DNA from 3 places in the Anaerosinus gibii genome. Region 3 is predicted to be linked to each of the others. Evidence: riboswitches for the same ligand, from Rfam matches in the RefSeq annotation. Region 3 holds a riboswitch; each other region holds the start of a gene.
What was found. A riboswitch is a leader RNA that binds a small molecule or an ion and turns the genes downstream of it on or off. The one in region 3 is predicted to bind cobalamin.

Region 1: linked by a shared signal. The riboswitch ahead of P3F81_RS08720 (sirohydrochlorin cobaltochelatase) and the one ahead of P3F81_RS07690 (magnesium chelatase ATPase subunit I) in region 3 are both predicted to bind cobalamin.
Region 2: linked by a shared signal. The riboswitch ahead of P3F81_RS12715 (TonB-dependent receptor plug domain-containing protein) and the one ahead of P3F81_RS07690 (magnesium chelatase ATPase subunit I) in region 3 are both predicted to bind cobalamin.

What each region holds. Positions count from the first base shown of each region.
Region 1 is NZ_CP120678.1:1,835,114-1,840,568, forward strand. Features, by position in the region: gene P3F81_RS08700 (ABC transporter substrate-binding protein) at 1-30, opposite strand, end outside; gene cobI (precorrin-2 C(20)-methyltransferase) at 109-807, opposite strand; gene P3F81_RS08710 (sodium ion-translocating decarboxylase subunit beta) at 859-1,980, opposite strand; gene P3F81_RS08715 (OadG family protein) at 2,024-2,332, opposite strand; gene P3F81_RS08720 (sirohydrochlorin cobaltochelatase) at 2,606-3,487, opposite strand; cobalamin riboswitch at 3,613-3,789, opposite strand; gene P3F81_RS08725 (sirohydrochlorin cobaltochelatase) at 3,850-4,641, opposite strand; tRNA gene P3F81_RS08730 (tRNA-Lys) at 4,716-4,791, opposite strand; tRNA gene P3F81_RS08735 (tRNA-Gln) at 4,796-4,871, opposite strand; tRNA gene P3F81_RS08740 (tRNA-His) at 4,880-4,955, opposite strand; tRNA gene P3F81_RS08745 (tRNA-Arg) at 5,028-5,105, opposite strand; gene map (type I methionyl aminopeptidase) at 5,192-5,455, opposite strand, start outside.
Region 2 is NZ_CP120678.1:2,643,406-2,648,860, reverse strand. Features, by position in the region: gene P3F81_RS12725 (glutamate synthase-related protein) at 1-575, shown strand, start outside; gene P3F81_RS12720 (FAD-dependent oxidoreductase) at 588-2,915, shown strand; cobalamin riboswitch at 3,309-3,490, shown strand; gene P3F81_RS12715 (TonB-dependent receptor plug domain-containing protein) at 3,748-5,455, shown strand, end outside.
Region 3 is NZ_CP120678.1:1,596,338-1,601,792, forward strand. Features, by position in the region: gene P3F81_RS07685 (VWA domain-containing protein) at 1-831, opposite strand, end outside; gene P3F81_RS07690 (magnesium chelatase ATPase subunit I) at 856-1,881, opposite strand; cobalamin riboswitch at 2,031-2,207, opposite strand; gene P3F81_RS07695 (nitrogenase component 1) at 2,281-3,582, opposite strand; gene P3F81_RS07700 (nitrogenase component 1) at 3,572-4,861, opposite strand; gene cobN (cobaltochelatase subunit CobN) at 4,877-5,455, opposite strand, start outside.

The DNA.
Region 1 (5,455 bases), 240 kb from region 3:
AAAGAGACTTCTATATTTAAACTTTCTCATATAAATCTTTTCCTCTTCTTTTACCTTAAAATAAACTCAGCTTCACGTGGAACATAATTCCAGATGAAGCTGAGAAAACTATCTACGACGAGATAAAATAGTCGATAAGTAATTAACTTTTTTATCTTTCGCTTTTTCTAAATCATGAATAATTTCTTCTTCCGGCAATCCACAACGACTAATCATAACCGCTTTATCCGTTAACTGATTCTCTGTTAAACAATCTACGATTTCAGAGAAATTCTTATATACTTTCATCAAAACTACATTATCAGATACGGCAATTGCCTGTTTTACTTTAGCTTCTTCTGCTGTTGCTGGAATAATCGTTAAAATATCATTACCTTCAACTAGAGGATAACCAAGTTTACTCCCTATCGCGCAAAAAGCTGGTATTCCTGGAATTGTTTCAATTGGATACCCTTCGTTTTCTAACAATCTAAAAACATAAATATATGTACTATAAAACATTGGGTCACCTAAAGTTAAAAAAGCAATCTTTTTACCAGCTTTTAGTAATGCTAAAATTTCATTTTTGTTATTTTCCCACGCTTCAGGTGATTTCTCAAAGTTGACTACCATTGGGAAAACTTGTTTTACAATTTCTACATCATCACGAAGATATGGCCTAGCAATAGAAAGTGCTACACTATCCTCTTTTTTTTCAGTTTTTGGTGCAATAATGATATCGACTTCTTTAATCGCATTGATTGCCTTCACCGTTAATAATTCTGGATCCCCAGGCCCAACGCCGATACCATAAAAAATTCCTGACATTCGTTATCCTCCTAACTTACCTAACCAAATATGCTCTTATAGCATACCACATTATTTGAACATAGCCAACATAGTTCCTGCTGCAACAGCAGTGCCGATTACACCAGCAACATTAGGCCCCATTGCATGCATTAACAAATAATTGGACGGATTCGCCTTTTGACCAACAACTTGACATACTCGCGCTGCCATTGGAACAGCTGAAACGCCCGCTGCACCAACTAATGGATTAATTTTTCCTCCACTTGTCCAGTACATAACTTTACCTAAAAGAACTCCAGCTGCTGTACCAACTGCAAAAGCAAATAAACCTAACCCGATAATTTTTATTGTTTGTATATGTAAGAAATTTTCTGCTGACATCGTAAGTCCAGTTCCTGTCGCTAAGAAAATTGTTACAATATTAATTAAAGAATTCTGCGCTGTATCTGACAATCTGTCTGTTACTCCAGATTCTCTAAATAAATTTCCAAGCATAAGCATACCAATCAATGAAGTAATTGGTGGTAATAATAAACTAATTACAATCGTAGATACTACAGGAAATGCAATACGTTCAAATTTAGTTACTTCACGTAATTGTCCCATCTCCACCGCACGTTCTTTTTCTGTTGTTAAAAGTTTCATAATTGGCGGCTGAATGAGTGGGACTAACGACATATATGAATATGCGGCGACAGCAATTGCGCCTAACAGATGAGGTGCTAATTTAATTGTCATATAAATTGCTGTAGGACCATCCGCCCCACCAATAATCCCAATCGCAGATGCTTCTTGTACAGTAAACCCAAAGAACATTGCACTTGCTAAAGCCGCAAAAACACCAAATTGTGCTGCTGCACCTAGTAATAACATTTTGGGATTTGCAAGAAGCGGCCCAAAATCTGTCATTGCACCTACACCTAAGAAAATCAACGGTGGAAAAATTTCATATTGAATCCCGTAAGAAATCGCCTGCATGACACCAGGCTCAACATCAAAACCAGTCTTAGGTATATTTGCTAAAAGACAGCCAAATGCAATTGGACCTAATAATAATGGCTCAAATTTTTTGCCAAATGCTAAATACAATAAAAGAATACCAACTAAAATCATGATGCCATTGCCTATACTAAACCCGGCATATCCACTATTCGCCCAAACTGACTGCAACGCAATACTAAATGCTTCCATTTATTTATACCTCCTGTAAATAATTCTTTTTACTTTAATAGAGTTAATCGTGTATCTCTTTTATCGAGGTAATTCTCACGTCGCGATACCCATACGCCATAATTGCTGTGGTGATAACTGCAACCAACTCTTTTTCCTGTAATTTATCTGGTAAATCATCTTCAGAAACAACAACTGTCGCTGGCTGCATAGGTGCAGTCGAAATAATTTTTTCCGTGTTTTTTTTCTTCGTCGGATCAATAAAATGAATAAACTTAATCATACATCCAAGCAACCATAAAACACCGAATACAATGGTCATGTTAATTAACATGATTAAAAAGGGATTTGTTGTTACTGGTTCTCCATTCATAAAAACCCCACCTTTCTTCGTATTTTGTATACATATTAAACGTATCAAAAAATACCCTATAAGTAGAAATACTATATAAAAGTGGATTTTCCTTGTCGTTTTAGTAGAAATTATTAAATATCTTACAAATCCCAAGGATTTAACACTTGAAAAAATTTTTTATAAGTGAACTTTATCAACAGTTCGTCTCATAACTAAAGTCTTTAACTAGATTAAATATATGAAAAGATATGCACCCTTAATGCATATCTTTTCATATATTTTAATATTTTATTATTTCAAAGCTTCAAGAGCATGTTCTACATAAATTGCTTGAATTGCCACGTTACGTCCAATTCCACCAAATTGAACTTTAGTTTTATAACCATCCTTTTCAATCATAGATTTCCAAGAATCTTCTTCATCACCAGCCATATCATTATTGGCATGATCACCAGACACTACCATCAATGGCATAAATACTGCAGATTTATATCCACGTTCTTTAAACATCGCATACATGTCTTCAAAATTTGGATGGTCAACTTCTTCAACAACACCAATTAAAACAGACATTTTTTCAGCATCAAATGCAGCTTGTAATGTTTTATAAGTGTTGCCAAATGACTTGTTATTATCACGCGGCGAGCCATGCCCCATGAAAATGACAGCTTCATCTTTTTCTAAAGCTGGGAATTGTGTTGCTAAAGCAGTAGCCACAATTGCATAATCTTTTTCGTCAGTCATCAAAGGTTTTCCCACGGAAACTTTAGCAAACTCCTTTTCAAATTTGCTAACTGTTCCTAAAACTTTTCCTTCGTATTCTTCTCCATGAATCAAATGCGTTGGCTGAATTAAAATATCTTCATAGCCTTCTGCTTTTAATTCTTTTAATGTTGTTTCTAAATCATTTACTTTAATTCCTTGGTTTTCTAACATACGTTTCATTACTATTTTAGATGTAAACGCTCTTCTAAACTCACGATCAGGGAAAGCCTTCTTTAATGCATTTTCAATCCCTTCAATATCATTTTGTCTAGCTTCCTCAAAAGTAGTACCAAAACTTACAACAACTAAAGCTTTTTTACTATTTGCCTGTGCAACAGAAGCTCCCGTCATAAATACCGCTGAAACAGAAAAAACAACTGCCATTACTCCACATAATAAAGTTTTCATAAAATCCTCCCATATTTTCATCTTTAGAAAAATAAAAACCTTTTCTACTTCGCATAGAAAAGGTTCATCATATTCAGTAATAAATATAAGACTGACGAATCCCCCTCCCTATCGCTCGTAGGTATAACGGTGATGTTAAACAGGCAGTTCTCCTGGCTCTAGTTCATCGCTCACTCAGCCTTCCCAGAATTATTTCCAGTGACATTTTTGAGTTTGCTCCCTATTACAGTGGCGGGACCGCGTTGGCATTCAACCAACTTCCCTATTAAGTCCTTGCGGACACCTGTTTCTTTTATTTAATTTTACAATTGAATCGATTCGTGTCCAATAATACCATTAATGAATACCACTGTCAATAAAGACTATAACAATTTCTTAATTTTTCCTATGTAAATCTCTTGTACCTCTTTATTTTCACAAATTCCATGCGGATAAACTTCCACCTCATACCCCGCCTGTTTTAATCTATTTTTCCATGAACTTTTATCATCAGTCAGCAATTCCTGTTCTACATGTCCACCCGCAATAAATAATAATGGCATGAGAATAATTCTCCTGCCTTTAGACTTTACCGCCAAACGCTCTACTATATGCTCAAGACTAAAACATTCCTCCATTAACCCAATAAATACAGGAAGCTTGATTTTATTAAATGTTGATTGCAATAATTTATATTCTTGTAAGCACCGATTTTTTACACCATGCCCCATGAAAACAAATTCACAATCATCGAAATTCTTAAACTGCTTTTGTAGTGCACGGGCTAATAAAGTATAATTCACTTCATTTTCGCTTGCAGTTCCAACATACATTAATGGTTTTCCAATTTTTAAACTATTAAAAATCTGCCTCATTTTTTCTGCAACTTTAACAATTTTCTCTTCATACTCTTTTCCTGTCGCCAAATTTGTTGGCTGTATAACAACATCTAAAATACCTGCTTGTGCAAAGTCTTCTAAACATTCCTGAACACTTTTAACAGTAATTCCTTTGTTGTTAAGGTTTTTAGAAATAAATACTGAAGTAAAAGCGTTTTTGACAACTGCATCTGAAAAATTCAATTCTACTTGTTTAACAAAATCATTCAATAATGAATGTGCGTTTAAATTTGCAGATCCAAAACTTGTAATTAAAATTCCTTTTTTCTTTTCCATTTCAAATTCCTTTATGATAATAAAATAACAAAAAGCCCTCTAACCTATGTGTTAAAGGACTTCTATCTCATAAATGGTGATCCACCCGCGACTCGAACGCGGGACACCCTGATTAAAAGTCAGGTGCTCTACCGACTGAGCTAGTGGATCAAAATGGCTGGGGCAGCTGGACTCGAACCAACGCATGCGGGAGTCAAAGTCCCGTGCCTTACCAACTTGGCTATGCCCCAGTATTTTATGGGGTGACTAGTGGGTCTCGAACCCACGAATACCGGAGCCACAATCCGGCGTGTTAACCGCTTCACCATAGCCACCATAAAAACTGCTGTAAACCGTCATTTATTATAACAAAGCAATAACTTTATGTCAACTTCTTTATAAATAAATGGTGACCCTGGCAGGACTCGAACCTGCGACCCTTTGATTCGTAGTCAAATACTCTAATCCAACTGAGCTACAGAGTCACGTGCTTTACTTGTAATATTATATATATAAACAAATAGATTGTCAACATAATTTTTAAAGATATTTCAATAATTTTTAAAATGATTTATTTTGCTAAAATTTCTACACCATCATCAGTAATTAAAACAGTGTGTTCCCACTGTGCAGATAGCGAGTGATCTTTTGTATAAACAGTCCAATCATCATTTTTATCTATATAAACAGCATATTTTCCTGTATTAATCATTGGTTCAACCGTTAATACCATACCTGGGACAAGAAGCATTCCTGTTCCAGCTTCACCAACATGAGGTACAAATGGTTCTTCGTGGAATTTCTTTCCAATTCCATGTCCTCCTAAATCCGTTAC
Region 2 (5,455 bases), 1.0 Mb from region 3:
TTTCCGTTTATAACAACTTATTGCGCGATCCATATAAAATTTGTGGTGGGTTCTTCCTTGACGGGATTCAAGGTGGTACAGGGGCCGCAAATGAAGTATCGCTTGATCATACAGGCCATCCAGTCGTATCTAAATTGCGTGAATGCTATTTAGCAGCAGTGAAACAAGGTCTGCAAGGACAAATTCCGCTTTGGGCAGGTGGAGGTATCGGGATGACAGGCAACGCGGCAGCTGATGCGTTTAAAATGATCTGCCTTGGTGCAAATGGTGTTTTTGTCGGCAAAATTTTAATTCAATTGTTAGGGTGCGTAGGAAACGAACAGGGCAGATGTAATGCTTGTTCAACAGGAAAATGCCCAACGGGTATCTGTACGCAAGACCCACGGCTTGTAAAGCGGCTTGATATTGATAAAGGTGCACAAAACATCGTTGATTATGTACTTGCACTTGATAGTGAAATGCGTAAATTGATGGCACCAATCGGCAATAGCTCGCTTCCTGTAGGCCGCTCCGATGCATTAGTGACAACAGATAAAGCGGTTGCAGATAAATTGGGAATACAATATGTATGTTAGGAGGGAAGCTAAGTGTTTAAAATTAATACATTAGAAAATCACAATCGTATGTCGACGCAAGATTTGCTCTTGGCAATCAGTGAGGCTTTAGCAAACGGAGAAACAGAATTTGCTGTGGCGGCTTCCGGCCAACATGATATTGGCGGTCCGTTATGGCATCCGGAGGGGAAAAAGTTAACATTCCGTGTGACAAACGCAGGTCAACGCGTTGGGTCCATGTGTCTTGATCATACAGAAGTTATTGTAGAAGGCTCGGCATCTGCCGATGTCGGTTGGCTGAATGCCGGCGGTAGAATTGTTGTAAAAGGTGATGCTGGTGATACGGCTGGACACTGTGCGGCAGGCGGGACGATTTATATCGGCGGTCGCGCCGGGACGCGTTCTGGATCACTCATGAAACATGATCCACTTTATGATGCACCAGAATTATGGGTGCTGAAAAATGTCGGCAGTTTTTCATTTGAATTTATGGGTGGCGGTAAAGCTGTTGTTTGTGGGTATGACAGTGAGCAGTTTGAGTCTGTACTTGGTGATCGTTCTTGTATAGGTATGGTTGGCGGTGTGCTTTATTTTAGAGGCGAAGCAAAAGGAATGTCTCAGGAAGTAAAAATCACAGCTTTGGATGCAGAGGATATTGCTTATCTAGAAAGTAAGATGGATGATTTTCTGGGAGCAATAGAAAAGCCTGAACTTCGAGCGGAATTAACAAAATGGAAGGAATGGAAAAAACTTCTTCCACTTGCTTTTGATGAAAAAAAACCAAAAGCACTGGAGAGCATAAATGAATATCGGACGACCGAATGGGTAAAAGGTGGCATTTTTAGTGATGTATGCATGGATGACTTCATTGTAAATTCTACGGTTGTGACAGGAATCTATCGTCAGCGCGTTCCAGCTTGGGACAATGCAAAATATGCGGCGCCGTGTGAATTTAACTGTCCATCTGGAATTCCGACGCAACAACGTTACAATTTACTTCGTCAGGGCAAGGTGGAAGAAGCATATAAATTAGTACTTGAATATACACCGTTCTCTGGATCAGTATGTGGCAGTGTCTGCCCAAATCCATGTATGGAAGGCTGTAGCCGTGCATCCATTGACCAAGCGATTCAAATTGGTGCACTTGGCAGAGAGTCTATCCACATAAAAGTAGAGAAACCATCCGTGCGCACTGGAAAGAAGATATCTGTTATCGGCGGCGGTGTAGCAGGATTAAGCGCAGCTTGGCAGTTGGCGAAAAAGGGCCATGATGTTACGGTATATGATGAATTTTCCGCAATGGGCGGTAAGCTTGAGCAAGTAATTCCACGCAGTCGGTTAGCGCATGAAATTTTAGAAGCGGAATTAAAACGCATTCAAGATATGGGTGTAACCTTTGTCAATAACTGCAAAGTGGACAGTGATAAATTTAATGAGATTAAAACAGCTAGTGATGCCGTTGTCGTTACCACTGGTGGACATAATCCTCGTGTATTCCCATGGCCTGGAAAAGAAAAAGTCGTAAAAGGGTTAGACTTCCAAAAAGCAGTGAACCGTGGTGAAAATCCGAAAGTAGGTAAACATGTGCTTGTTATCGGTGCAGGGAACTCCGGGATGGATGCTGCACTTGATGCGTATGAAATGGGAGCGGAAAAGGTAACTTGTATTGATGTGCAAAAGCCAGCAGCCTTTAAAAAGGAAATCGAACATTTTGAATCTCTTGGTGGCGATATCATTTGGCCTGTAATGACGAAAGAAATCACAGATAAAGGAATTATCGCTGAGGATGGCAGATTCATTGAAGGCGACATGGTCATTGTAACGGTTGGGGAAACACCAATCCTAGATTATTTACCTGAAGGGTTAAACAAATTTCGCGATTGGTTAGTGCCAGGTGCAGATACGAGTGTTATGGCTGGTGTATTTGCGGCTGGTGACGTAGTGAAACCTGGTCGTTTAACGGATGCAATTGGGGCTGGTGCGAAGGCTGCAATGGCAGCAGATGCTTACGTAAATGGAGAAGCATATGCACAGGCAGTGAAGAAGGAAGTTATTCCAGCAGGACAAATAAGTAAAGCTTACTTTGAAAAATGTCATAGCTGCGAATTGCCAGCGGCAAATCAAGATTTCAATCGCTGTATTAGCTGTGGTACTTGCCGCGATTGTAGTATGTGTCTTGAATCCTGTCCGGAAAAGGCAATTAGTAAAGTCGTTAAAGCAGACGGTACATTTGAATATGTTTCCGATGCAGAGCGTTGTATTGGCTGTGGTATTTGCGCGGGCGTTTGCCCATGCGGTATCTGGACAATGAAGGCAAATGCAGAGAAAATCAACATGTACAGAACCTACAATAAGAATTAAAAAAGAAAATAAAAATAAAATAAGCCGACAAAATCATTGATTTTGTCGGCTTATTTGGGTTAGGGCGATAAAGTTAGAGTAATTATGTGAAAAAGATTAAATGTTTTTAGTGCTATTTTGAGCGGATGATGTAACTTGTAAAAAAGCGTCGCCATAATCATTTGGAGCGATAGACCCTTTGATAAAAGTGAGACTTAAATAAAAGGTTGATTTAAGAATGCTTAAGGTCTCTATTTACTGAAAAAGAACTTTTTCAATAATTTATAATTTTACAGAAATATATATATAATATTAAATTAGGTAATTTATTGACATGCTTTAGGGGCAGTGTTATGATGATAAAGTATTATCATGGAAAATATTTCTTGCAATTTATTGAAATGATGTGAAAACTAAATATTGAAGGGAACAGGTGCCCGTGAGGGCTTAATAGGGAAGTTCGGTTCAATGCCGGCGCGGTCCCGCCACTGTAATAAGGAGTTAGTCCAAGATATGCCACTGGGGTGAAAACTTTGGGAAGGTTTGGATGAGCGATGATTTAAAGCCAGGAGAACTGCCTGTTTATCAATCACCGAATATGGAGATTAGATGCTGCGTTAACTGTTGGATAGAACAATTCAAAGTCAATGTGACCATCCATTCAGTCCATACAACCTACGAGTGATAGGGAGGGGATAAAATAACAGCATTTATATTGCTATTTTACCCAGCTTCGTGCTGGGTTTTTATGTTTTTATTTGCTGATAATTGAAATCTGCCTTTTCGAAGAGGCAGATTTTTTTTAGTAAGATGGATTGTGTAGTTAAGAAATTTTTAGGAGGATAAATCGGGGATGAAACATTATAGCCAAAAAAAGAAAGCAATCGGGATGGCGATTGTTTGTGGAATGATATTGGGCACGCAATTATCAATCGGTACAGAGATTGCTTGGGCAAATGAAGAAGTATTGGATGAATTTTATCTAGATGGTGTTGTTGTAACTGCGACAAGGACTGATCAGACAGTAAAAGAAGTTCCTACCACAGTACAAGTAATCATACGTCAAGATATTGAAAAGCGACAATCTAGAACGTTACGGGATGTTTTGCAAAATGCGCTAGGGGTGACCTTGTGGAAGGATTTTCAGGGAAGATCACAAGTGAGAATTCGTGGCTCAGAATCAAGACATGTTTTAATTATGGTTGATGGCAAACGGATGAGCGGAGAACTTTCGTATAACTCAGCCAATGCGCATGAAATAGATCGAATCAATATGGATAATGTGGAACGTGTTGAAATTATTCGCGGTTCTGCCGGATCGTTGTACGGAAGCGATGCAATTGGCGGCGTTGTCAATATTATCATGCGACAGCCAATGAAAAAGCAAGGTTCAATTAATTATGATTATTCACTTTATGAACATGGTGACAGTGCAGGTCCAACAACTAGTATTTTTTATCAAGATATTAATGAGAAAGGAAATATGAGTTGGAAGATATCGGGAAGTTATAATGATAGTAAACCATTCTATGTAGATAATGAAGGAACAAGTAATAATTATTTTGGCAAAGAGCAAAATATTGATTTTGGCATGACCTATACGGCTGAAAATGGGAATCGCTTAAGTTTTGATTTCGGACGACTGAACGAAGACACACAGCGTTCAGAAGCGGGGCAATCCTATCATCCAATGATGCCAAAATCAGATAAAATTAATAAAAATGAAAATAAACGTACGAATTTATCGCTGAACTATGAAGGTGAAGATGATAAACAAAATTGGTCGGTTCGAGCATATCAGTCGAAATATGAAAAGGAATATTTTATTTATAAACAGACACGACGCAATAATATTGTTACTATCCCTTATACATTAAATAGTTTCGATTGGGTGAATCGTACAATTAATGTCCTTGAAGGGAAAGACAGTTGGCAACTGGGCGATAAGCATCTGGCTACAGTTGGTTTTGAATGGAGACAAGATAAATCGGAAGGAACGAGAATAAAAACCGATCTAAATAGTAAAAAATCGAGTGATGAAGCATCTATTGACTATGTTTCCTTGTATTTTCAGGATGAAATTCGTCCAAATGACCAATGGCTAGTTATACCATCCATACGATTTGATCATAGTAATTTATTTGACTCTGCTTGGACAGGAAATTTAGCATCTACTTATCACATTGCTGATGATACTAGGTTAAAGGTTGTTGTGGGACAAGGTTATAAGACACCGACGATTAATGAACTTTATCATGCTTGGGAAATGTTTGCAGGCAGCGCGATGGGCGGGCCAGGTCAGTATTTCCAGGGAAATCCTAATATTAAGCCGGAAAAATCATGGAACTATGAATTAGCATTAGAAAAAGATTGGAATGATAAGACAACAGGACATTTTGGTTTATTTAGAAATGATGTTAAAGAATTAATTACATCTACTTGGACTGGTAAATATGTGGATAGTGCTGGAAACTTAGTTTCCAGTATAATACCGACAAAAGACAAATTAATGACGTATAAAAACATTCCCGAAGCGAGAATGCAAGGAATAGAAGCTTCAA
Region 3 (5,455 bases):
CAAAACAAACATCGCTGCTTCATCCATATCCTTAGGCAAGATATACAACCGTTCTTCAAGTGCCGCAATCGCTTTTGCTGCTTCTAATAAATAGATTTCCGCTCGATGACCTGCGCAAAATGATTTTGCACACATTTGCGCTGCTAACTGCATCATCGCTTCTGATACTTCAATTTGCGAAACAATTGCTGTTGCTTTTTTTATTTTCTCTGCTAAGGTTTCTATATCTGTCGCATAACGAGCTTTAAACATTTGACGGTTTTTCTCAAAATCTAAAAGCAATTTTACAATCTGAACCCGTTCCTCAACCTCTATTGCATTTGTCGTTTCCGCATACATGCCAAAGCGATCTAAAATTTGCGCAGACAACGTGCCTTCTTCCGGATTCATTGTTCCAATTACGATATAATTTGCTTCATGCGAAAACGAAATTCCTTCGCGTTCAATTCGATTTATCCCTGCAATATTGGTATCTAAAATCGCCGTTAACAATTCACTGCGCAGTAAATTTACTTCATCAATATAAAGAATATTGTTATTTGCTTTCGCCAGAATTCCCGGTAAAAATTTTCTTTTCCCCTCTTGTATGGCATATTCCAGATCAATATTACCAAACAACATATCTTCCGTAGCATTGAGCGGTAAATCTACACATCGCTTATCACCACTGACTTCACGTATCGAACGTACAAGTGTCGATTTTGCCGTGCCCTTTGGTCCGCCAATTAATATTCCACCCGCTTTTGGATTAACCAGAGCAATCATGAGTCCTTTTTTGACCTGCTCTTGCCCAACAATTGCCGCAAACGGATATGCAGATGGTATCATCATCTTTCTTTCCTCCCACAAAACCATTTACTCTGCAAGTAAAGCTTCAACTTTATCCCAATCCAAGGCACCTTCTTCAAATGGACGACGGCGCATTCTATGCGGCAATACCAATTTTGCCGCATTTTTTATATCTTCAAGTAAGACTTCTTCTCTACCATCAAAAGCAGCCAAGGTCATCGCTGTTTTAATCGTTGTAATATCACTGCGATGGCCATCGACGCCTAATTCTATCGCCATTTTAGCAACTGCAACTAAAAGTTCATCAGAAATCGTTACGTTTGTTAAAATTTTTCTTGCTTGAATAATTTTTGTTGCTAAAGCTTCTTGCTCCTCTTGACAATCTGCAATAAAAGTTTCCGGGGCAGCTTCATAAGCAAGACGTCTTTTGATGACTTCCACCCTTTTTTCCGGTTCATGTTCACCAGTAACAACTACAGATAGTCCAAATCGATCTAACAATTGTGGACGAATATCGCCTTCTTCCGGATTCATTGTCCCAACAAGGACAAATCTCGCCGGATGGGAGTAGGACACCCCTTCACGTTCAACCGTATTAATTCCCATTGCTGCCGCATCTAAAAGAACATCAACGACATGATCATCAAGTAGATTAATTTCATCAACATAAAGAATATTGCGATTCGCTTGGGCAAGAATCCCGGCTTCAAATTTCTTTTCTCCATGTTTAATCGCATGTTCAATGTCAAGTGTCCCAACCACGCGATCTTCCGTTGCACTTACCGGCAATTCCACCACGCGCATTTTTACCGCATGATGACTTGCTAATTTATGTTCTTGCTGTTTCTTCTGGCAAGCTTCACAAAGCAAATTCGCTTCACTTGGATCACAGTGGAATTGACATCCATCAACAACTTCCATCGCCGGTAAAAGTTCTGCCAAAGCTCTGACCGCAGTTGATTTTGCCGTTCCTTTTTCCCCTTTAATTAAAACACCACCCAATGATGGATTAATGACATTTAAAATTAAAGATAATTTCATTTCTTCCTGTCCAACGATAGCTGTAAACGGATATACTACTTTTCTTTTCATGTTTTTACTCCTTCAATTTAAACTATGCTCATACAAAAAAGCCTTTTCGCAAAAGCAAAAAGGCGTTAAATTCCATATCTATACCTACAAATGCATATAGCATTGTATAGTTACAGTATCTTTCACCTTCCTATCGCTCGTAGGATTTCATGGCAAAATGAAGCTAGGCAGTTCTTCTGACTCTGTATCATCGCTTCTCCACGCCTTCCCAGAATATATCCAGTGACATCTTTGTGGAGTTACTCCCCATTACAGCGGCGGGACCGTACCGGTTTTTCACCGATTTCCCTATTAAGCCTTTCGGCACCTATCTTCTCAATATGAATTTGTCGAAATGATTGCATCGTTTTCCACCATACACTATATAGTGGTCATACAGTCAAGATTTTTTAATGTTTTTTATTTTTCAACTTTTGCCGGATGTAAGTAAGCAATCACATGAAACACTTCTATCACTTCCGCCATAAAGTGCTTCCATCCCAAAACACCTGCATAGGGACGTTCTGCAACAGGAACACCTTGCATTGGCATAAGAAAATTTTTAAAAATCATCCGATCATATTGCCCAACTTCCAGTCTAGTTTGCCAGTCCCCAAGGACAAGCGAAATACCTGCTTCTTCAACAGATAAAGTATCTTGTTTTACCTGCCATGCCCTAACGCCTTGAATCATTGGATATTCTGCTTTATTCGGGCCTTCTATTTTGAGATAAATATCATTAAATTCAGGGAACTCTGTTTTTAGTGCTTCTACGATTCCATAAGCAACTCCGTAAGGAAGCGTTAAATATACGTCGCCAAAGCCAAAGTTTTTATAATCCGCTTTGAGCTGAAAAATTGCTTGATCCAGCTTTTCTTGATTGATGTCGATTTCTGTTTCTAGTTTTTCTGTACAGATATTGATCTGTAATTTTTCTGCAATCCGATTTAACCAGGCAATGGAACATTGCATTCCATAAGGTGTAGGCGCAATAAGGTAATCTTGCCCCCATTCTTCTGCTAACCGTTTTGCCGCTTCAACTCCAAGTTCCGGAGATAAAACAATATTGCAAGCAGCCAATGGCAATTGCATCATCTCAGCTAGAGAAGTTTCATCTGCACCAAGGCAAACACCAACTTCAATCCCACAGGATATAAGCATTCGCTTGATTTCAGCTAAATCCCCTTGCCAATTTGGATAGTTATTGCACCAGCCAAAAAGATTTACGCGATTTTTCCGCACAACTTCTTTTTTAACTTTTACCTTTGCAGTAACTAAGTCAAGAATTTTATCTAATGCTTCCTGATACCCTTCCCAAAATTCTCCCTTAAGTCCGCCTGCATCAACCGCAATAATCTCACAAGCTAAATTAGCTCTATGACAAATCCCCTGAATGTCATCACCGATTAAGCTGACTGAGCAGCTGTTGATGACTGCAATCATTTTAGGATTACATTCTTTTTTTACTTCTTCTAACCCCAGCAAAAGCGCATCATCTGCGCCGTACAACAAATCGATTTCCTTTACTTCACTACAAAAGATTCTTCGCTCATATTTTTTCTCGACTCTTGCCATCTCGCGTTCGGCAATCGTTGCACACCAACGAGGCCCGTTTATCAAAATCGCACAATCTTTTAGACTCAAAAAAAATGAGGCTGCGCCCGCCATTTCACAACGACTTTTGCACGGCAGCCACCGCTGCAATTTCTGATTAGTATTCATATAGAATCCTCCTGCCGTGTCCATGAATTGCCATAGATACTTTATTTAGCAGATTTTCTAGACCCCAAATGCCAACTTGTTGAATTGAGATAGACAACTGATGGGGAAGATCAATTAAATCTGTCGTCGTTAAAACAAAGTCCACTTGCTCTGCCAGCGTTTTTATCTCTTCTTCTGTATAGCAGGGAATATCCGTTAGCTCCATGATTCGCTTGCGTTGCTCTGCTTTTTCTTTACTCGTTAAATCATTATGTAAAACTACCGCTTTAAGTTCTGCACCCACAGCTGATAACGTTTCTAAATGAAACTTCGGATCAAAATAACGGCTTGCATACCCAATGACAAAAATGTAACTTTTTCCCGACAAAACTTCGCGTTTTTTTTGTAAAAACTTTTCCAGACGTGTATTTTCTATTTTCCAGGCTTGTTTAGCTTCTGCTTCGCACGCTAAAACTTCTCCGATTTTTTCAAACCATACTTTCGTTTCTGCCATCCCTTTAGGATAGTTCCCCGTATAACACTTCGTTTGATAACGCTCAGCCAACACTCTTGCATATTCTTGCATCTTGGGATAATATTCACGCGCAATTCCTACCGACAAAATTAAATCCGCTTTGGGAATCATCGCAAATTCCTCTTTTGTCATCGTATTGGGCGGAAATAAAATACGTGTAAATCCAAAATACTGAAGCAGTCGTTTTATTTCACGAACATTATTTTCATTGCCTGCTCCACTATTTTCACCAATGATAACGGCAAGCTTTTCTTTTTTCTCTCGGTCTTTCGGCTTAATTGTTGCAAAGCGTTCCAGCAAAGTTTCTAGCATCTTGATGTTATGTTCCGTATAATGCTTACTCATAAAGCCGGCACCCGACACAACAATAATCGGTAACTTTGTCTTTTCCTCGACATCCTTGCATACCGCTTCGACATCATCGCCAATTACACCGGCTGTGCATCCGGGAACAACAATGATATATTGCACATTCTCCATTTGTGAAATATCCAGCAAGCATTGGCGAAGAATCCTTTCTCCGCCAAAGATAGCTTCTTTATCCGATATGCCAGTTACAAACAGATTGTTTTTCTCCGGCAGCATTGCTAAAGGATCACGCAGCAGTCCGCGCCGTTTTATACTCCAATAATTACGCAAAGCTAAATGAGAGCAAGCTTTTGGTGTATGAAACACTACCACTGCACCAGGATTACAAGAAACAGATATGTAGGCATTTCCCAAATTACAGTAAACGAGATTTTTTCGTTCTGATTGCCGAATCATTCCTTCGCCTCCCCGTTAAGCATTCGCTTCACTGCGCTCTTCCAGTTCACCTTCAAGCGATAAGTAAAGCTTTTGCAATTCTTCCTTCGTCTCCGCTTTCGCATTCCACAATCCGCGTTGCTCCGCTTCGAGCAATACTTCAGTCAACCGTTGCAATGCCCATGGATTTACTTCCTTCATCCATTCCTGCATTTCTTTATCAAATGCATATTTCTCTGCATATTTCTCATACATCCAGTCTTCCATCACATTACTGGTTGCATCCCATTGATAACTGTGTGCAACATAATTTGCTAAATCCTGTGCACCTTTATAGCCATGTTTTTTCATGCCTTGGATGAACTTAGGGTTGATCGCTTCGCCTCTAAATAATCGTTTTGTTTCTTCTTCTAAACTGCGCATTTCCACTTTACTGCGATCACTGCTGTCACCGCAATACGAACGCGGTTGTTTGCCGCTTAAGGCGCGAACCGTCGCAATCATCCCACCATGATAAGCATTAAAATCATCCGAACTGAGCATATGACTTTCACGGTTATCTTCATTTTTTATCGTCACATTCAAACTCGCCATGCGTTTTTTAAACAATTCCGG